Regions from separate parts of the Thermoanaerobacterium thermosulfurigenes genome, predicted to be linked through region 2. Evidence: predicted binding sites of a transcription regulator. Region 2 holds the regulator's gene; each other region holds the start of a gene.
What was found. Region 2 encodes HrcA, which represses chaperone genes, less so after heat shock. Its sites were predicted from a motif close to ATTAGCACTCANNNNNNNTGAGTGCTAAT; they were not measured.
Positions count from the first base shown of each region.

Region 1 (7,554 bases), on a different contig from region 2:
TAGGTGGAAGTTCTATTTGATCCGTATGGCTCATCCAACAGCTTGTATCTTTTTCAATTCCTTTAAACAGAGGAATATTGTTGTTTATCACAACGTCTGTTTTGCCATACTCTCTTACAGGTGCTTCCGCAACTTTACCGCCTTGGATCATCGTCATAAGCTGTGCACCGTAACAAATGCCAAGAATAGGATAGTTAAGCTTAAATATGCCTTCATCGCACATTGGTGCATTTTCTGTATAAACGCTGGCAGGTCCTCCTGATAAGACCAAACCCTTAGGCTGTCTTTTCTCAATTTCTTCTGGCTTTATATTGTACGGAACAATTTCGCAAAACACATTTGCTTCCCTTATTCTCCTTGCAATAAGCTGCGTGTATTGGCCGCCAAAATCAAGTATCAATATAACTTCTCTATTAATACCCATCAAAATCCTCCTTTATTTAATACTATAATTTGGAGCTTCCTTCGTAATAATTATATCATGTGGATGGCTTTCAGTTAATCCTGCATTCGTTATTTTTATAAATTTCGTCTTCGTCCTGAGCTCCTCAATGTTGTGGACACCGCAGTAGCCCATTCCAGCCCTTAAACCTCCAATCATCTGGTAAACAGTATCCTTCAAAGGTCCCTTGTACGGCACTCTGCCTTCTACACCTTCGGGAACAAGCTTTTTCATACCTTCCTGGAAATACCGATCAGAACTTCCGCTTTTCATTGCTGATATTGAGCCCATTCCTCTATATACTTTGTAGCTTCTTCCTTGGTATATTTCTACTTCACCAGGACTTTCCTCAGTCCCTGCAAAAAGACTTCCAATCATTACCGTAGATGCACCAGCAGCAATCGCTTTGACAATGTCTCCACTGTACTTTATGCCACCATCTGCGATTACAGGTATACCATATTTATCGGCTTCTTCCGCACAATCATAAATTGCTGTAATCTGAGGAACTCCAATGCCTGCTACGATTCTCGTTGTGCAAATCGAACCAGGTCCAATGCCAACCTTAACGCAATCAGCACCTCTTTCTATTAAGTCTCTTGTAGCCTCTGCAGTCGCCACATTTCCAGCAATAATCTGAAGATCAGGAAATCTATTCTTTATCTTTTCCACCGTATTTAAGACACCGACAGAATGTCCATGAGCCGTATCAACAACCACAACATCCACATTTGCATCCACCAATGCTTTTACTCTTTCCATCACGTCTGCAGAAACACCTACAGCAGCACCAACAAGCAATCTTCCTCTTGAATCTTTTGCAGAATTAGGATATTCTACGGCCTTTTCAATATCTTTAATGGTAATCAATCCTTTTAAATTGTTGTCTTCATCCACAAGCGGCAACTTCTCTATCTTATGCTTTTTAAGTATTTCCCGAGCCTCATCTATAGTAGTCCCAACAGGTGCAGTGACTAAATTCTCTTTTGTCATGACCTCTTTAATCGGCCTGTCTAAATTGCTTTCAAATCTTATGTCTCTGTTGGTAATTATTCCCACAAGTTTGCTGCCAACTGTTATAGGCACTCCCGATATTCTATATCTCTCCATAAGTTCTACAGCATCTTGTATCTTGTGATCTGGTGTCAAATAGAAAGGATTTGTGATAACACCGTGTTCCGACCTTTTAACTCTGTCTACTTCTAAAGCCTGTCTTTCTATAGGCATATTTTTATGTATTATGCCAATTCCTCCTTCTCTTGCTATGGCAATAGCTAGAGAAGACTCTGTCACTGTATCCATTCCTGCGCTAATCAATGGTATATTCAACATTATACTATTTGTAAGGCGTGTTTTAGTGTCGACCTCCTTTGGCAGCACATCAGATTTTGCCGGTATAAGCAGTACATCATCAAATGTCAGTCCTTCTTTAACGAATTTATCAGCCATTTTTATCCCCTTCCTTTAAAATTTATTATGCCTGAGTTTAATAATAAAAATGCCCGAACAGAGAATTTCGTTCAGGCAAAAAAGAGTACAACAATAACTCCCCATAGTAAAGAGTTACGGCTCTTTGTAGATACTCCAGTGCCTATTCACCAGATTATATGCGGATAAGATTTTATTATTAAATTACTAAACAATATAACAAATTTAGATGTCCATGTCAACAGTACAAAAAAAATAACCGGGCATCCCCGGTTATTTTTCTTACATCATATCCATGCCTGCTCCTGGTGCTGGAGCTGGTGGATTCTTTTCTGGTATGTCTGCCACAACAGCTTCTGTTGTAAGTATCATAGACGCAACAGATGCAGCATTTTGGAGTGCTGACCTCGTAACCTTTGTTGGGTCAACTATACCTGCTTTTAACATGTCTACAAATTCTTCTTTGTATGCATCATAACCAAAAGCAGGATCTTTTGATTCTTTTATCTTCTCAATGATCACTGAACCGTCTACACCAGCATTTCTTGCTATCTGCCTTACTGGTTCTTCTAATGCCCTCAATACGATTTGAGCACCTGTTCTAAAGTCACCTTCTAAAGAGTCAACTACTTTTTGTACTTCTGGTATAACATCTAACAGTGCTGTACCACCACCAGGAACTATACCTTCTTCAACAGCAGCTCTCGTAGCTGAAAGCGCGTCTTCTATCCTGTGTTTCTTTTCTTTAAGCTCTGTCTCTGTAGCAGCACCGGCTTGAATTACTGCGACACCGCCAGAAAGCTTAGCCAATCTTTCTTGCAGTTTTTCTCTGTCATAATCTGACGTCGTCTCTTCGATCTGAACTTTTATCTGATTTATTCTGTTCTTTATGTCTGCAGCATTTCCCGCACCATCAACTATTGTAGTGTTTTCTTTTGTTACTTTTACTTGTCTTGCACGACCAAGCATGTCTATTTTAGCTTCTTTGAGATCAAGGCCCACTTCTTCAGATATTACTTGACCACCTGTCAAGATAGCTATATCTTGAAGCATTTCTTTTCTTCTGTCGCCAAATCCTGGAGCTTTTACTGCAACACATGTAAATGTACCTCTTAATTTATTTACTACTAATGTTGCAAGTGCTTCACCTTCAACATCATCTGCAATTATCAAAAGCTTCCTTCCTTGTTGTACTACTTGTTCAAGCAATGGCAACAAATCTTGGATATTTGAAAGTTTCTTGTCTGTGATGAGTATTAAAGGATCATCCAAAACTGCTTCCATCTTATCTGTATCAGTTACCATGTACTGTGAAATATAGCCTCTGTCAAACTGCATTCCTTCTACTATTTCAATAGTCGTATTCATTGACTTTGATTCTTCTACTGTTATTACGCCATCTTTACCGACCTTATCCATTGCTTCAGCTATTAAGTTGCCGATCTCCTCGTCAGCCGCTGAAATTGATGCAACATGTGCTATAGAATCTTTTCCTTCTACTGGCTTTGAAATATTTTTTAATCCTTCAACAGCAGCATCGACAGCTTTTGCCATGCCGCGTCTTAAAAGCATTGGGTTCGCACCAGCAGCTAAGTTCCTTAAACCTTCCAATACCATGGCTTGTGCCAATACAGTAGCTGTTGTCGTACCATCGCCAGCTACATCATTTGTCTTTGTTGCAACTTCCTTTAAAAGCTGTGCACCTTGATTTTCAAAAGGATCTTCTAATTCAATTTCCCTTGCGATTGTAACACCATCGTTTGTAATTGTTGGTGAACCATATTTTTTATCTAAAACAACATTACGGCCTCTTGGTCCTAATGTTACTTTAACTGTGTTGGCAACAGCATTTACGCCTCTTTCCAAAGCCTTTCTTGCATCTTCACCGTACAAAATTTTCTTTGCCATTTCTTCTACCTCCTTATTCTACTACAGCTAATATATCGCTCTGCCTTAAGAGAAGATATTCTTCTCCATCAAGTTTTACTTCTGTGCCAGCGTACTTTGAGAATATTACTTTGTCTCCAACTTTCACTTCCAGTTCGACTCTTTTCCCATCTATGTATTCACCAGAGCCGACAGCAAGTACTTCACCTTGTTGAGGTTTTTCTTTTGCAGTGCCAGGCAATACAATGCCGCCTTTTGTTACCTCTTCGGCTTCAGTAACCTTTACTACAACTCTGTCACCAAGTGGTTTTAATCTCATAATATCCCTCCTCGAATTTTGTTAGCACTCATTCATGACGAGTGCTAATCATCACACTTTTTATATTAGTTTAATTACAAGTTCATAGCAAACTCCAAATTCCTCTAATTTTTGCCGTTTTAGACGATTATTATAGATTTTTCCCATTTATCTTCTAATTATACGATTAATATTAAATTTACGCAAAAAAATGCAGGCTTTAGTCACCTGCAACATTATTTACATTGCCATTTGAACTTTGTTGTTTTAGATAATTTATCATGTTGTACATAAACTGCTGCTGTTCTTTCGTAAGCATTGATTTAAGACCGTTTACCACTTCCGACTGCTGATTTGTAAGTCCAAGATTTTTCGGCACATCGTCCTTCTTTATTTCCCTTTCCACATCATTGCTTTTTACACCTTCCACCATTTCATCATTTACAGCGTCTTCTGCATCTTTAACTTCTTCTGTCTTTTTATTTTCTTCAGATCTGTCAAACAAATTATTCTTCACATCGCTTCTATCGCTTTCTTCTACCTTCTCGTGCCTTGATTCACTATTTTTTGAATTCATAATGCTTTCAGCCTTGTTCAAAGCTTCTACAAGCTTTATGTTTTTTATGATTTTTTCTGCCATATCCTTTTTATCATCTGGAATAACAGGTTTTATCGCTTCAAAAATATCCAGAATTTTATCTATGATGTTATTTTTATCTCCTTCCACTTCGTATTTTTTCATTTTTTCGTTTAGGTTTTGTATCCCTTCATGAAGCTTTATAAATTTGTCTATGATCATCTGCTTATCTTCTTTCATGTACGGTTTTACCGCTTTTAACATCCCAATCTGATCAAAGTCATCTTCTTGCATTTCAGCTTCTTGATTAAATTCCATCAACTGTTTGTGGCATTCAAGTATCTCGGCAATTTTTGTGAATATATCTATGTAGTACTGTTCTTTCCTGTGTAGATACGGTTTTACGCTCCCCATAAAGTTTTTGCTTTTCTCTATTATCTCAAATATATCCAAATCGCTTTTCTTCTCGTCGTTCTTTTTACTTTCTGTTTTATCATCTTTATCATGCTCCACAATTTCCTCGCCTTCTTTTTTCTTTAAAAGCTGCCTTTCTCCTTCAATGCTTAAGCCATCAAAAATTTGAAACCTTATAAAAAATATTATAAAAAGTTCAATTATCAATACCTTTAGTAATTTTTCTTTATCCACGGCAAATCCCCCATTTCCATAAATACTTCTTAAATAATATATGTATAGGGCAGGTTTATTATCACCTGCCCCATGCTTTTATTTCTTATCCACCACAAAAATACCTGGGACAAACAAGAAGATTATAAAAATCACTATTATGATCCAAATCCATCCACCGTCCCATGCTGCTCCTTTTCCTTCAGGCATATGAAAACCCCCTTTACATTATTTATCGACCACAAATATTCCAGGTACAAAGAGGAAAATTATTAGTATTATGATTATGATCCAGATCCATCCGCCGCCCCATGCTGCTCCTTTTCCTTCAGGCATACTAAAAACCTCCTTTATTTTTTGGCCTCAAGGACCTAATACATTATACGTGATGTGTTAAATATTGTTACTGAAATTCATGGTGGCCAATGACCACAAAAAGCGCCTTGCCTTTTTCCGCGGTTTGTCTTGCTGCAAGACAACTAACAGAAGAAAGAAAAACAGCAAATCTTCGAATTCAAACTTTACATCCATTACAACAGTCAATATGACAAAAAAGAATAGAAGCGTATTTCCAGATATATTCATAAGATCAGCTCCATTTAATTTACTTTAATTCATTATATTCTTATTTTTAATTATTGATATTGATTTCGTCTTTTATGTAAAACAAATGGTCCTACCGCAAGATAGGACCATTTACTTTATTTGACTTGATTCAAGAATAATCCCATTCCACCGTCCATGATTATGACTAATAGTACGAAGAAGAACAGCAATGTTTCCATTGACCATGCTCCGCCAAACCATCCGCCGCCCATAAGGACAACGAGAATTAAGAAGAAGAACAGCAAATTGCTTTCGCCAAATACTGAACTTGTTCCTGCCATAATAATCCTCCTTTTAAAAATTTAAAATTTAATCAAGCTTTAGGCTCTTCAACTATGAAGCCAGGTACAAACAAGAAGATAAGAAGTATTATAATTATAATCCAGAACCATCCACCGCCTATCCATGATGCACCTTTCTCTGTGGGCATATAAATATCCCCCTTTCGCAAGATTTATGTCAGGTCTTTTTGACCTAATACATAATATGACATCGCCAATATTTGTGACACTTCTATTTTTAAAACTAACAAAAATTTGCCTTAAACATATTCTGATATAAGAAAGGGGGATTCAATTTATGGATATAATTTCTGCTCTAATTTTGTCAAGTGTTATTCAAAGCCTTTATCCCAAAAGCAAAATAGACTCAAGGCTACTACGAAAAGCTTCCACATATAGAAGTGAGTGTGTTAGCGCTATTGTGTATTCCAACTTGCCGTACGATGCGCTTAAAAAGAAGATAGAATCAATTGGAGGAACGATAAAGTACGAACTGCCTATTATTAACGGTTGGGCTGTAAACATACCTTGCAACAAGCTAAACAGCATCGCAAAAAATAAAGGTATCAAATTTATAGCCGAAGATTCAACTGTAAAAACACAGCTTAACATTGCCACACAAGAAATCAAATCAAGAGAGGCAAATGATCATGGATACACTGGTAAAGGCGTCACAATCGCTTTTTTAGACACAGGAATATACCCTCATCCAGACTTTACCAAGCCAAAAAACAGGATAATTGCATTCCACGACATTGTAAACGGGAAAAAAAGTCCATACGATGACAACGGCCATGGCACACATGTAGCAGGTGATGCCGCATCCAGTGGCTATTTATCAGATGGCAAGTACAAAGGTGTAGCGCCTGAAGCAAATATAGTATCAGTAAAAGTTTTAGATTCCAGAGGCAGCGGCTCAACATCAGATATATTGACAGGTATGCAGTGGATACTTGACAACAGAGATAAATACAATATAAGAATCGTATCGCTTTCCATCGGTGAAACGCCATCATTGCCGCCTTTTTTAGACCCACTTGTCAAAGGAGTGGATAAACTCTGGAGAAGTGGCTTAGTCGTTGTAGTAGCAGCCGGTAATTCAGGACCATCTATAAATTCCGTCACATCGCCAGGAAACAGCATGAATGTTATAACAGTTGGTGCAGTTGATGACAAAAGAACCGTTGACACTTCAGACGATGAAATTGCTAATTTTTCAGGAAGAGGATCTGCATTCTTGCCGAAACCTGACGTAGTAGCACCCGGTGTAAAGATCGTATCAACTGCATCAGGGAATGTGCCTTTAGGGACTGACGACAACATCCTTCTCAACAAATCGTACAGAACAGCGTCTGGCACATCAATGGCAACACCAATTGTAGCAGGTGCTGCCGCACTTCTTTTGGAG
Region 1 is NZ_JBPODR010000011.1:70,676-78,229, forward strand. Features, by position in the region: gene guaA (glutamine-hydrolyzing GMP synthase) at 1-424, opposite strand, end outside; gene guaB (IMP dehydrogenase) at 437-1,891, opposite strand; purine riboswitch at 1,976-2,073, opposite strand; gene groL (chaperonin GroEL) at 2,153-3,778, opposite strand; gene groES (co-chaperone GroES) at 3,792-4,076, opposite strand; gene HNR52_RS06205 (hypothetical protein) at 4,276-5,280, opposite strand; gene HNR52_RS06210 (hypothetical protein) at 5,653-5,844, opposite strand; gene HNR52_RS06215 (hypothetical protein) at 5,961-6,146, opposite strand; gene HNR52_RS06220 (S8 family peptidase) at 6,445-7,554, shown strand, end outside.
Region 1: the regulator HrcA is predicted to act here: its motif matches at 4,097-4,125, upstream of groES (co-chaperone GroES).

Region 2 (7,554 bases):
ATATCTTATGAGGTTTTATGCTTATTACAATAAAAAGATCTCCATTAGCTCCTCCTCTTTCTCCTGGTTCACCTTCACCTCTTAATGATACCATTTGTCCTTCATCAATTCCAGCAGGTATATTAACTTTAAGTTTCCTTAGTTTTCTTATCCTTCCAGTTCCATGACACTTTGAACATGGATCTTTGACTATCTTGCCTTCTCCATGACACCTAGGACACGTTCTTACATTGACTATCCTGCCAAACGGCGTATTTTGCGTTATTCTGACCTCACCCGTACCATGACATTCGGGGCATACCTCTACTTTCGTTCCTGGATTTGCACCTGTACCATTACATCTATCGCATTTTTCATACCTTTCAACTTCAATCTCTTTCTCGACGCCAAATGCAGCTTCTTCAAAGGCCAAAGTCAAATTAACCCTTATGTCATTTCCCTTTTGAGGCCCAGTTTTTCTTCTGGTACTGCCTCCAAACATATCACCAAATATATCACCAAAAATGTCGCCAAAGCCGCCAAAATCAAATCCACCTTGACCAAAACCGCCAAAGCCACCAAAATCTCCTTGGTTAAAACCGCCTTGATTAAATGCTGCATCGCCAAATTGATCATACTGAGCTTTTTTCTGAGGGTCAGACAAAATCTGATATGCTTCATTTATCTCTTTAAACTTTTGTTCTGCTTCTTTATTGCCAGGATTTAAGTCAGGATGATACTTCTTTGCAAGAGTTCTATAAGCCTTCTTTATATCTTCATCACTGGCATTTTTATCAAGGCCTAATATCGCATAATAATCTTTTGCCATACACATCACCTGCCTTTCTCAACATGAATGAGAACCAGGATTCACCTGGTTCTTATTTATTATCTTTGTTGTCATCTTCCATCTTATAGTCTGCTTCATATACATTCTCTTTATTAGATGTTTCATCACTGCCACTATAGCTATTTGTCTGACCTGTGCCGCCTGCTTGCTGATATATGCGGGAAGATACATTGTAAAATGCTTGTGACAATTTTTCTGAAGCACTTTTTATAGCGTTAATATCGCTACCTTCAAGAGCTTTTCTTACGTTTTCTATCTCTTTATTTATATCATCTTTTTCTTGCTGTGTCATCTTGTCCGCCAAATCTTTCATGGTCTTTTCGGCTTGGTATATTAATGAATCTGCATTATTTCTTACTTCTATCTCTTCTTTTCTCCTTCTGTCTTCTTCTTCGTGCTGTTTTGCCTCATTCATCATCCTGTTTATCTCTTCTTCACTTAAATTAGAAGAAGAAGTGATCGTTATGTTCTGAGATTTTCCTGTACCTAAATCTTTTGCAGAAACATGGACAATGCCATTAGCATCAATATCAAATGTAACTTCTATCTGAGGCACTCCTCTTGGAGCAGGTGGAATTCCAGTCAACGTAAATCTTCCAAGAGTCTTATTGTCCCGAGCCATCGGTCTTTCGCCTTGCAGAACGTGTATCTCAACAGATGTCTGCCCATCCGCCGCAGTGGAGAAGATTTGGCTCTTCTTTGTAGGAATCGTAGTATTCCTCTCAATTAATTTTGTGAATACTCCGCCAAGTGTTTCAATGCCAAGAGAAAGCGGCGTAACATCCAACAACAATACGTCTTTAACTTCGCCTCCTAATACACCACCTTGAATTGCAGCTCCTATTGCAACACATTCATCTGGGTTTATACCTTTGTGTGGTTCTTTGCCCATTATCCTTTTTACCGTCTCTTGAACGAATGGTATTCTTGTCGAACCACCGACTAATATCACTTTATCAATGTCTGAAGGACTAAGCTTCGCATCGCTTAATGCACGATTTACTGGTTCAACAGTAGATTGCACCAAATCATTAATAAGCTCCTCAAATTTTGCTCTTGTAAGATTTACATCTATGTGCTTAGGGCCTGTAGCATCAGCAGTTATAAAAGGCAAGTTTATGTTAGCTGTCATAGCAGAAGAAAGTTCTATTTTTGCCTTTTCCGCCGCATCTTTAAGCCTCTGCATTGCCATCTTGTCGTTTCTCAGGTCGATCCCGTACTCTCTTTTGAAGTTATCTGCCAGCCAATCCATAATCCTCTGGTCAAAATCATCACCGCCTAAGTGGTTGTTACCACTTGTAGCCAATACTTCGAATACCCCATCGCCTATCTCAAGTATGGAAACATCAAATGTACCACCGCCTAAATCGTACACCATTATCTTCTGATTACCTTGCTTATCAAGCCCATAGGCCAATGAAGCCGCAGTAGGCTCGTTTATAATTCTCTTTACGTCAAGTCCAGCTATCCTACCTGCATCTTTAGTTGCCTGCCTTTGGCTGTCATTGAAATACGCAGGAACCGTTATTACAGCCTCTGTAACCTTCTCTCCTAAGTACGCTTCAGCATCAGCTTTTAGCTTCTGCAGTATCATTGCTGAAATCTCTTGCGGTGTATAACTCTTTCCATCAATAGTTACTTTGTAGTCAGAACCCATATGTCTTTTTATAGACATAACTGTCCTTTCAGGGTTTGTAATAGCCTGCCTTTTTGCAACTTGGCCTACTAATCTTTCACCTTCTTTTGTAAATGCCACAACAGATGGCGTCGTCCTGGCTCCCTCGGAGTTTGGTATTACTACCGGCTGTCCTCCTTCCATAACAGCTACGCATGAAAAAGTTGTACCAAGATCAATTCCTATAATTTTTCCCATAATCTATTCCTCCTATTCATATACTTTATTTTATTTTGCTACTTTGACCATGCTCGGTCTTATTACTTTATTATTAAACATATATCCCTTTTGAAAAACTTCAATTATTTCATTTTCCTTCTTATCCTCTGCTTCTTCCTGCATAACAGCATGATGCTTGTATGGATCAAATATTTGACCTAAAGACTCTATCTCTTTAACACCCAGTTTTTCCAAAACACCTTTAAACTGCCTGTATATTAAATTGACACCTTCTTTAAATGAAGCTATTTCCTCATTATCACTGTGAGTAGCTTCAAGAGCTCTCTCAAAATTATCTACAACAGGCAATATATCTAAGATTACTTGTTCTTTGCCATATTCAATAAGATCGGCTTTTTCTTTTTCTGTCCTTTTTCTGTAATTTTCAAACTCCGCTTTAAGTCTTTGAGCCATCTCTAAGTATTCATTTGCTTCGTCTTCTTTCTGCTTAAGCTTATTTTTCAATTCTTCAATTTCTCCTTCATAATTTTTTTGTTCATTCTGATCGACATTTTCTACACCAATGCTACCTTCAATGTCATCTTGAGGTCGGTTAGCATCGGATGTATTGTCTTTTAAGTCTTCTTCTAAATTGCTTTTATTTTCTATCGTATCTTTATCTCTGTCCATTGTTTCACCTCTTATTTTCTTGATATATATATGATAGAACTTTTGACAATTCATTTGACATCGTATTTATTTCATTTATAAGCCTTTTGTAATTCATCCTTGTAGGTCCAATAATGCCAAAAGTTCCTACAACCTCACCATTTATCTTATAAGTAGATTTGATTATGCTTAAATCCCACATCTCTTCAAACTTGCTTTCACTTCCAATAGTAACATCGATGGAATCATCTAAAGGCTCCAACACTGAATTCATAATGTCTTTATTGTCAATCAGATCGAAAAACATCTTGGCTTTTAACAGATCCTTGTACTCAGGAAAGTTGAGAATATTTGAAATACCTTCAGAATACAAGTCTGTTTCATCCATTTGCTTTAAACCATTTATGATCGTATCTGTAATCTTATCTATGATTCCGATAGCACTGCCAGACTCTTTTTTTATCTCATCTCTCAATGTCTGATCCATTTCTCTTTTTCTTTTTCCCATCATTTTATTGTTGATCAGGTTGTTTAAAAACTCAAACAAATTATTATCAATATTATCCTTTAAACTTATCAAATAGTTTTTCATAATACCTGATTCTGTCATAACAAGAAGTATCAATTTGTTTGCATCAACAGGCAATATCTGTATTCGCTTAATCGTGTTTTCATCAATTCGAGGCATTTTAACCACTATAGTATGGTTAGTAACGGTAGACAATAGCCTGGCATACTTCTTCACTATATCATCTATCTCAGCAAACACCTCATCAATTGTCTCTACTTCATCGTCACGGCTCTCATTCAAATAGTGTTCTAATATATTATTAACGTAAAATCTATATCCTTTGTCAGATGGTATTCTACCTGCAGATGTATGAGGTTGTTCAAGGTACCCCATCTCTTCAAGGTCAGCCATCTCATTTCTGATCGTTGCTGAACTTACACCAAGGTTATATCGCTTTGCGATTGTCCGAGATCCAATTGGTTCTGCCGTCAAAATATAGTCATTAATAACAGCTTCTAAAATCTTTTTCTTCCTATCATCTAACGGCATATTCACCACCCCAAGTTCTATTGTTAGCACTCTTAGCTTGAGAGTGCTAATTACGATTTAAAAATACCACTATTGTGGATATTTGTCAATACTTTAAAACAAAAAATCCTCAAACACATTATTGGATACATCTACTCCATTTTGAGTTAATTTAAGGGCATCTTCTTCTTTAATTAAAAGGCCCAACTCCATATTTTTATAAATGGCGTCTTTAAATACATAAAACATGCTTTCGCCAAATCTCTCTTTAAAGTCCTTATCATTCACTCCATCCATCATTCTAAGACCTAAAAACATAAATTCAGACATTCGATCTTCTAAAGACAGCTCATCAACATCATCAACTGCATGTCCATCATTATAAATCATGTCTATATACTTTTTAACATTTTTTATATTGCCAAATCGCTTATTTCCTACAAATGAATATGCACCTGGTCCAAAGCCTAAATAATGTAAATCCATCCAATACAGCTTGTTGTGTCGGCATTCAAACCCAGGTAATGCGTAATTTGATATTTCATAATGTCTGTATCCATTAGCCTCTAAAAGCTCTGCACCATAGTGAAACATCATCAATTCGAATTCATCATCAGCAAGCTTAATCTCATTTCTTTCATACATGTCGTAAAGTGGTGTTCCTTTTTCTAATATAAGTCCATAACAAGAAATATGTGATGGCTTTAATGCAATTACATTTGTCAATGTTTCTTTAAAATTCTCAAAAGTCTGATTTGGCAATGCATACATTATATCTATGTTTATGTTGTCAAAATATTTGGATGCTAAACCATAATTTTCAATAAAATCACTTACTGTATGTATCCTACCGATAGCTTTTAATAAATTGTTTTGCCAAGACTGCAGGCCTATGCTTATTCTATTTACACCCGCTTTTTTATACGACTTAAGTTTTTCTTCATCTATTAAGCCAGGATTTAATTCGATCGTGATCTCTGCATCTTTGCTTAAGCTGTAGTTTTCGTAGATTTCACTCAGTATTTCTTCAATGTATATAGGAGGTAAGACATTTGGCGTACCGCCTCCTATATACACAGAAGTGTATATATCTTTAAGCTCCTCTTTTCTCGTCTTAATCTCCTTTATTATTGCTTCTTTAAACGAAAAAAAACTATCTTCCATGTTTGCATAAGAATTAAAATCACAATAATAGCATTTTCTCTTGCAAAACGGAATATGAACGTATATACCAGATCTAATCATTGTCATCATCAAGCTTTAAGATTGACATAAAGGCCTCTTGCGGAATTTCAACCTTCCCTATTTGTCTCATCCTCTTTTTGCCCTCTTTTTGCTTTTCTAATAATTTTTTCTTTCGCGTAACATCTCCGCCATAGCACTTTGCCAAAACGTTCTTCCTCAATGCTTTGACAGTTTCCCTTGCTATTATCTTTGAACCTATAGCAGCTTGTATAGGAATCTCAAAAAGATGGCGTGGTATATTCTCTTTTAACCTTTCTGTCATCTTTCTGGCTCTTTCATAAGCCTTATCCTTATGGACTATCATAGACAAAGCATCCACTATCTCACCATTTATAAGTATGTCCAATTTCACAAGATCTGATGTCTTATAGCCTTTTAGCTCATAATCTAACGAGGCATAACCTTTTGTCCTCGATTTTAAAGCATCAAAAAAATCATATATTATTTCGTTTAACGGAATATCGTATTTAATAAGCACTCTAGTAGGCTCAAGGTAATCCATTCCTTGATAAACGCCCCTTCTATCTTGACAGAGCTCCATTATGGGTCCTACGTACTCTGTAGGAGACATTATTGTAGCAGTAATTATAGGTTCTTCTATATGATCAATCAACGTCGGCTCCGGTAAATTTGCCGGATTATCCAGTTCAATTACTTCTCCGTTTGTCTTGTAGACCTTATAGATAACGCCCGGTGCCGTAGTCACGAGATTCAGGTTATATTCCCTCTCCAACCTCTCTTGTATTATGTCCATGTGCAAAAGCCCTAAAAAACCACATCTAAAACCAAACCCAAGAGCTGCAGATGTATCTGGCTCAAATGTCAATGACGCATCGTTTAATTGCAGTTTCATAAGTGCATCTTTTAGATTTTCATAGTCCTCACCTTCTGCTGGATATATTCCACAGAAAACCATTGGTGTGACTTTTTTGTATCCAGGCAAAGGTTCAGATGCCGGAAATTCTGCATTTGTTATAGTATCTCCTACACGGGTATCACTGACATTTTTTATGCTGGCAGCTACATAGCCAACATCACCGGCTGTAAGAAAATCTACTGGACTTAAATTGGGTCTAAATATGCCGACTTCCGTTACTTCAAATTCTTTCCCCGTCGACATCATTCTTATCTTATCACCTTGCTTTAATGTGCCGTCAAAGACCCTTATGAAACTTATAGCACCCTTATAATTGTCGTAAAACGAATCAAATATCAATGCTTTAAGCGGTTTTTCTTGGTCTCCTGATGGTGGCGGTATCCTCTTTACTATTGCTTCCAAAACATCTTCAATTCCTATGCCTTCTTTCGCAGATATAAGCAAAGAATCTTCGGCATCGATGCCAATAACATCTTCGATCTCTTTTTTTACAAAATCAGGATCTGCAGATGGAAGATCTATCTTGTTAATAACAGGCACGATTTCAAGATCGTGCTCTAATGCCAGATACAAATTTGCCAGTGTTTGGGCTTCTATCCCTTGCGTTGCATCAACAACCAGCAAAGCACCTTCGCATGCTGCAATACTCCTCGAGACTTCATACGTAAAGTCAACATGTCCAGGAGTATCTATAAGATTCAATTCATACTCCTCTCCATCATTTGCTTTGTATATGAGGCGAACTGGCTGAAGCTTTATGGTTATACCTCTTTCCCTCTCCAAGTCCATGCTGTCTAAAACCTGCTCTTCCATTTCCCTTTCTGTCAATACACCAGTCTTCTCAATCAATCTATCCGCCAGAGTAGATTTACCATGGTCTATATGGGCTATAATGCAAAAATTCCTCTTATTTTCCTTTCTAACTTTAGACATTTCAAACCTCCTTCACATATATTAATATTATAGCATAAAAAATCACTTGTACAGAGATTTGAAAAGACCATCAACACCTTTTAATGGCACATGACTATGTTGTCCCAAAAAAGTTATGTTGAGGAAAT
Region 2 is NZ_JBPODR010000002.1:59,435-66,988, forward strand. Features, by position in the region: gene dnaJ (molecular chaperone DnaJ) at 1-808, opposite strand, end outside; gene dnaK (molecular chaperone DnaK) at 861-2,702, opposite strand; gene grpE (nucleotide exchange factor GrpE) at 2,733-3,353, opposite strand; gene hrcA (heat-inducible transcriptional repressor HrcA) at 3,358-4,392, opposite strand; gene hemW (radical SAM family heme chaperone HemW) at 4,486-5,622, opposite strand; gene lepA (translation elongation factor 4) at 5,609-7,426, opposite strand; gene HNR52_RS01065 (hypothetical protein) at 7,469-7,554, opposite strand, start outside.

Region 3 (7,554 bases), on a different contig from region 2:
AGAATTTCTGTAAGTCTTATGCTTTTTAAGCTTATTCATAAATCTTTCCACAATGTCAACTGCTATCGAGTCAACCCTGTCATCGTCATTGCCAAACTTAGGGAAATCACCTTCCACTTCGTAATCTACCGCTATATCATTTTCGTCTCTTATGACTTTTACTTTGGCATACTTTATGGCACTTAAAGAATCTGCCGCAACAGAAAGACCTGCGATTCCAAAAGCCATCGTCCTCACGATATCTCTATCATGCAAAGCCATAAGAGACCTCTCATAAGCGTATTTATCATGCATATAGTGTATTATATTCATAGCTTTTACATACACTTTTGCAAGCCACTCCAGCATGTTGTCGTATGCTTCCATTACCTCATCGAAATCTAAATATTCAGACTTTATGGGATTAAATTTTGGTGCCACTTGTGTTTTATACCTTTCATCGACGCCACCATTTATAGCGTACAGCAACGCCTTCGCCAGATTCGCTCTTGCTCCAAAAAATTGCATCTGTTCCCCCGTCTTCATGGCTGACACACAGCAAGCAATACTGTAGTCATCATTGTATATTGGCCTCATTAAGTCATCATTTTCATATTGAATAGAGCTGGTATCTATTGATACCTTGGCACAGAATCTTTTAAAGTTTTCAGGAAGATTTTTAGACCATAAAACTGTTAAATTCGGCTCAGGTGCAGGACCTAAATTATACAATGTGTTTAATATCCTAAATGAATTTTTAGTAACAAGAGGTCTTCCGTCTACACCTACACCACCAATTGATTCTGTGACCCAAACAGGATCACCGCTAAACAACTCATTGTAATCAGGGGTCCTTAAAAACCTCACCATTCTAAGCTTCATAACAAAGTGATCCATCAATTCTTGCGCCTGCTTCTCTGTCAATGTTCCTTCTTTCAGATCTCTTTCAATGTATATGTCAAGAAAAGTAGATACTCTTCCAAGCGACATAGCAGCACCGTTTTGTTCCTTTATAGCAGCAAGGAAGGCAAAGTAAGTCCACTGCACAGCTTCTTTTGCGTTTTTAGCAGGTCTTGATATGTCGTATCCATACTTTAATGCCATTTCCTTCATTTCATTTAATGCTTTAATCTGTTCTGTCAGTTCTTCTCTCAAGCGGATAGTTGCTTCATCAAATTCATCGTAATCAAGCTCAAGCTTTTCTTTTTCCTTTTCTTCGATGAGTCTGTCTATTCCATAAAGTGCAACTCTCCTGTAATCGCCTATTATTCTTCCTCTGCCATACGCATCAGGAAGACCCGTTATTATACCAGCATGTCTTGCTGCCCTTATTTCCGGAGTATATGCATCAAACACGCCATCATTGTGGGTCTTTCTGTATTTCGTAAATATCTCTTCTACTTTTGGGTCGACTTTATATCCATAAGCCTCACAAGCTTTTTTGACCATCCTTATGCCACCGTAAGGCATTATAGCTCTTTTAAGAGGTTTGTCTGTCTGCAATCCAACTATTTCTTCAAGATCTTTGTCTATATATCCCGCATCGTGAGATGTTATAGACGATACAGTTTTTGTATCAATATCTAATACACCTTTTTTCAATTCTTCTTTCATTAATTCAAGAACCTTATTCCAAAGCTTAATAGTCTTTTCTGTAGGTCCCTCTAAAAAACTGTCATCGCCTTCGTATAACGTATAATTTTTTTGTATAAAATCTTGAACATCAATAGTCTTTTGCCACTTGCCCTCCTGAAACCCGCGCCATTCACTAATCATCTTTATTCCCCCTAATTATTTATTATAGTTTTATTATAGCCATTTTGTTCTTTGTAGTCAATATACTGTATACACTTCAGAAAATTTATTATCTTGAAACATCATTTTAATTGTATCATCAGTAAAGCACAAAAAATATGATATATGCCACATTTTCGATACAATTTTTATATTTTTGGGATATAATTAACTAAGAAGTAAGTTATACTGTTTAGGAGGAAACTAAAATGTCGAAGATGAGAATAGATAAGCTTTTATCAAATATGGGATATGGTTCAAGGAAAGAAATTAAAAATTTTATAAAAGAATGCCTTGTTGCAATAAATGATGTAATAATCGATGACCCTGGTTTTACAGTCCAACCTGACAAAGACGTTATCACATTTAGAAACGAAAAAGTCTCATACAAAGAATACATATATATAATGATGAACAAACCGAAAGGCGTCATTTGTGCAACATATGACCCATCGGAAAGAACCGTTGTAGACCTTTTGCCACACCATATAAAATCAAGAAAGGTTTTTCCAGCAGGAAGACTTGACAAAGACACAGAAGGATTGCTTTTAATCACAAATGATGGAGAACTGTCACATAAACTTTTATCGCCAAAAAAACACGTCTTTAAAAAATACTATGCAGAAGTTTTAGGATTTATCGACGAAGATGACGCATCTTTGTTTTCAGAAGGCATATTATTAGACGATGGTTACAAGACTATACCTGCAACTCTGGAAATAATATCTTCAGGCAATATCTCAAAAGTATATATTTCAATCAGAGAGGGAAAATATCATCAAATAAAAAGAATGTTTGAAGCGATAGACTCAAAAGTCATCTACTTAAAAAGGCTTTCAATAGGTAAATTAAAATTAGATGAAAATTTAAAAGAAGGGGAATGGCGGGAATTAAACGAAGAAGAAATAAAATTGCTTAAGTCAATTGAATAGCTATTTCAATTGATCGATTGCACAGTGGGATATCATAATCGATACAAGGCTTTCAGCTCCTTCATTGCTATTTACACCATCTTCTGTTATACCATCGCTGCAGCCTCCACTATCTTCATCGTATAAGCTTAATCCTTTTGAGTTTTTTCCGTAAAACCATTTGTCACAGTCTATGGCTCTTTTTTTGTATTTTTCATCGCCTGTCAATTTATAAGCATCTATATACATGAGAGCCATTGTATACGCTTCTACAGGCTGCTCATCATATTCTGCAATGTTTTTGCCCTTTCTATACCATCCTTTGCATCCAACAGCTTTAAAATAGCCATTTTTAAAGCAAACACTATCCAGAAAATCAACTGTTTTTAAAGCGACATCCAGAATTTCCTCGTCTTTAACGATTGAAAAATACTTTAGAAGCGATAATGGAATGATTCCATTATCGTACGACACTACATCTTCAAACCACTGCCAATCTTTATTTGAATTTTTTTTGTACTCCTCGATGATATCGTACGCCAATTTATCCATCTTTTTTCTGACAAAATCTTTATCTAAATTCTTAAAAGAATTGTAAACATAGTATAAACCTATTAAGGTGTATGCTTTACCTCTGATGTAATTTAGAATATCTACTAAAGGCAATGATTTCTCAATCATCTTATATGCAGGCAACTTTACCCTTTCATCAATATCTGCATTTATTAAATACCCTAAAGCCCAAATGCACCTGCCAAAACAATCTTCTGAAAAATCTTCATCAATAAATTTCCTATCAAAAGACATGAAATTTCTAAAACGGCCGTCGTCTTCTTGCGCGTACATCAAAAATGACAAGTATTTTTTAATAAGGTCAATAAACACATCATCTTTGTACTTTTCGTACATCATTGTACAGGCTATCAAAGCCCTTCCATTGTCATCAGTCGTATAACCATATTTAGGATTAGGGACAGAGCCAACAGAGTGCTGCATCATGCCTGTATCATCTGTCAGTATAAACAAATGGTTAAACATTTTTTTGCCGTTCACAATACGTCCCTCCTTGTTTATACTGCTTCTTTTGCATCATCCTCTAAATCTTCAAATATTCTCAAGAACAATTCAACATATTCTAATGCAACGTTGTCCCACATCATCGTTTTTCCATAAACTTTTATCTTCTCCTCCATGATTTGCTTTTCGTGAGGATTTTCTATGGCAAAACTTATGCAGTTTGCTATAGAATCGGGATTTTTAAATTCCGCTAACAGTCCCCTTCCATCGCTTAAAATTTCCTCAGCGTATTTGTATGGAGTTGATACAACTAATTTCCCCAAGCCTGCAGCGTATGCCAATGTTCCACTAACCGCTTGTTCTCTGCCAATGTATGGCGTCAAATATACATCTGAGAGTTTTAAGTATTCGACGATTTCTCTTTTTGTTAGATATTTGTTGACAAACTTTACATTGTCGTTTAGATTTAGCTCATTTACCTTCCTTACAAGAAAATCTCTGTAAACTTCACCATCTGACCTGACTATATTGGGATGTGTCTGTCCGAGTATAAGGTACAATATATCAGGATGTTTCTCCTTAACCTTCGCTATAGCTTCTATGCCGTATTCTAAGCCTTTACCTGGGCTTATCAGTCCAAAAGTACTTACAACAAATTTTTCTGCATCAATATTGTATTTCTTTCTCAAACTATCGCCGGACAACGTTGGTAAATTCGGAACACCGTGAGGCAATACTACAATTTTACTTTCATCAACACCATATACATTGGTAAGAAGCGGAATTGTATTTTTAGCCATCGTGACAACTCTTTTGCTCTTTGTGCATAATTTTTTTAAAATGTGCTTTTGTTTATCAAGTGGATTAGACAATATCGTATGAAGAGTTACGACATAAGGCACTTTTAAATTGTCTACAAGGTCTAAAATATATTCGCCCCACTCACCGCCGTAAATTCCATATTCATGCTCGATCACTAACAAATCAATTAACGAATCATTTAATTTATTCGCAAGTTCTAAATAGCTATTTCGGTCGTGCTGCTTAAGCCTATAAATAACATCATCACCATAATCATATTCTTTATCGTCTATCGCAATCACTTTTGGTTCATTTATAATTTTGATATCTTTAAGCTCATTTACCAAATCCTGTGTAAATGTAGCTATTCCACATTCTCTCGGTGGAAATGTACTCAAAAATGCAATGTTTATTTCTTTATTCTTTACCATTCATAACACCTCCATCAACTTACAGCATAATCGTTAATACCATTTGCATAAACTTCATCTTCAATTTTCCTCATGTCATCTACCACGCTATTTGAAGCCACAACAGCATTTATCAAATTTACATTTCCTTTAACTTTGACATTGTCCCATAAAACGCTGTGCCTTATAATGCTGTTAGAACCTATATGCGTATTATCACCTATAATCGCATACGGACCTATCTCTGCTTTAGCGTCTATTTTGACGTTACTTCCTATAAAAACAGGCTCAACAATTTTTACTGAATTATCGATTATGTTTTTTCTATGTTTAATATCGTGATGGCTTACATCAACATATTTGCAATATTTTTTCAATATGTCAAAGTGGACTCTTTTGTACTTCTCAATTGTTCCTATGTCTATCCAATATCCGTCATACCTATACGCAGCCATTTTATAACCTTTCGATAAAAGTTTTGGATATGTATCCCTTTCTATTGAAACCACTTCATCTTTAGGGATTTCATTTAATAGCTGCGGTTCAAATACGTATATTCCCGCATTTATCCATTTTGAATTAGTCTCGTATGGTTTTGGTTTTTCTTTAAACGCTGTAATGTAATCATTATCGTCATACTCTATTACACCGTATTGCGATGGATCCTCTACTTTAGTCATTGCAATAGTAGCTAATGCTTTTTTTGACTTGTGATACTCCACAAGACTTCTAATATCAATATCACATATAATATCTGAATTTAGTATTAAGAAAGTATCATTGAAAAATTCTTCAGCATTTTTTATAGCCCCACCTGTACCCAATGGTATGTCTTCTTTGATGAATGAAACTTTTACCCCTAATTTTTCACCATTTTTAAAATAATTCTCAATATGATTAGATTTATAGCATGTGCTTATTACAAACTCGTCTACGCCTTGATTTTTAAGTCTTAAAATGGTAGATTCTAATAATGGTCTACCCATTATAGGTACCATAGGTTTAGGAAGAAAATTCGTCAGAGGTCTTAGCCTTGTACCTAATCCTCCTGCCAGCAATAATGCTTTCATTCGAATTCCCCCTTCGTCAATATTTAGTTTTTGTTTAACAATTAGAATTTATAATCGTGTTGCAATCAAAGTACAATGTGAGTTAAATGTGAAGATACATCAGTTGTATTAGCACTCTATATAAACGGCTGCTAACAATTAAAATTATAATCCTTTTAATTCCATAAGTCAAGAGGGTTAAAAAGGTATGTAAACGTTAGAAGCCAACTTTACACAAAGCCTCCATCTACAGTCAATACTTGACCTGTTATAAAGGAAGATTGATCAGATAGCAAAAAAACCACTGCCTTAGCGACTTCATCTGGCATCCCAAGTCTTTCAAGAGAAGTTCTTGTCGACAGATATTTAAGTGTATCATCTGACAAGCTTTTATTCATGTCTGTTTCGATTACACCAGGTGCAACACAATTAACTCTTATATTTGATGGTCCTAATTCTTTTGCTAATGCTTTTGTAAAAGCTATAATAGCACCCTTTGAAGCAGAATATGGCACTTCACAAGATGCACCGTATATTCCCCACATTGATGAAACATTCACAATAGCACCTTTTTTACTTTTTAGCATATACTTTAAAGCGCTTTGTGTACAATTAAACATGCCATTTAAATTCACATCCATCATGTATCTCCAATCTTCTACTGATACATCCATAAAAGGCTTAATTTGTGAAACACCAGCATTATTGACCAAGTAATCTATGCGCCCAAATCTCTCAACTACTTCTTTCATCATCGTTTCTACTTCTTCTCTATTTCTGATGTCTGCTTTAAATACATCTGCATATCCTAAGTTACTTTTTATATGATTCTTTAAACTACATGCACTATCGTAATCTGTATTGTAATGAATTGCCACACATCCGCCTAATTTCGATACTTCTTTACATATAGATGAACCAATGCCTCCAGACCCACCTGTAACAACGACAACTTTACCACTAAACATAAAAACATCTCCTTTAATAAATAAATTAAGCCGCTTATAGATAGGTTATACAAAAGCAAAGCAAAAATCAATAGAAAAAAGGTGTATGAAACACCCATACACCTTTTGTAGTTATTTTTTTATGGCCTCTACTGTATTTTTTGTGGTGCTATAAAGGCCAGATGCCCCAAGCCCCATAGCAGTACCCAACAGAATGCCTTTTAAAATATCACCGGGAGCTATGTAAAGTATTCCTAAAGCTATTCCAAATATTAACGAAATCAATGCTGAATATTTTTTAGGTAAGCCAATTTGTTTTACTACCTCTACCAAACCTATTATCAAAGGTATCAGTGAAACATCGTAAACATCCATAATAAAATCCCCCTAAATACACATTTCTAATAACATTATATTTTGTCCCGCGTTTTTTAAGACATGAAATTAAAGTTTTTGCAGGTCTTGTTAAAAAGGCACATTTGAAAAAAAATTATCACCGTTCACAAATTGTTTTTTCTATATACTGCTGGCTCATTACGTTAGATCGGCTAAAGTTGTCTATGCGTTATGACGGCTTTTAACGTACTGACTGCGTTCGCCAAGTATATTATGAAAACAAAATTAATCGCTCTCTTCAATAATATTT
Region 3 is NZ_JBPODR010000039.1:4,460-12,013, forward strand. Features, by position in the region: gene pflB (formate C-acetyltransferase) at 1-1,755, opposite strand, end outside; gene HNR52_RS11225 (pseudouridine synthase) at 1,983-2,705, shown strand; gene HNR52_RS11230 (glycoside hydrolase family protein) at 2,706-3,737, opposite strand; gene HNR52_RS11235 (glycosyltransferase family 4 protein) at 3,755-4,933, opposite strand; gene HNR52_RS11240 (nucleotidyltransferase family protein) at 4,948-5,982, opposite strand; gene ymfI (elongation factor P 5-aminopentanone reductase) at 6,192-6,929, opposite strand; gene HNR52_RS11250 (hypothetical protein) at 7,041-7,283, opposite strand.
Region 3: the regulator HrcA is predicted to act here: its motif matches at 6,090-6,118, upstream of HNR52_RS11240 (nucleotidyltransferase family protein).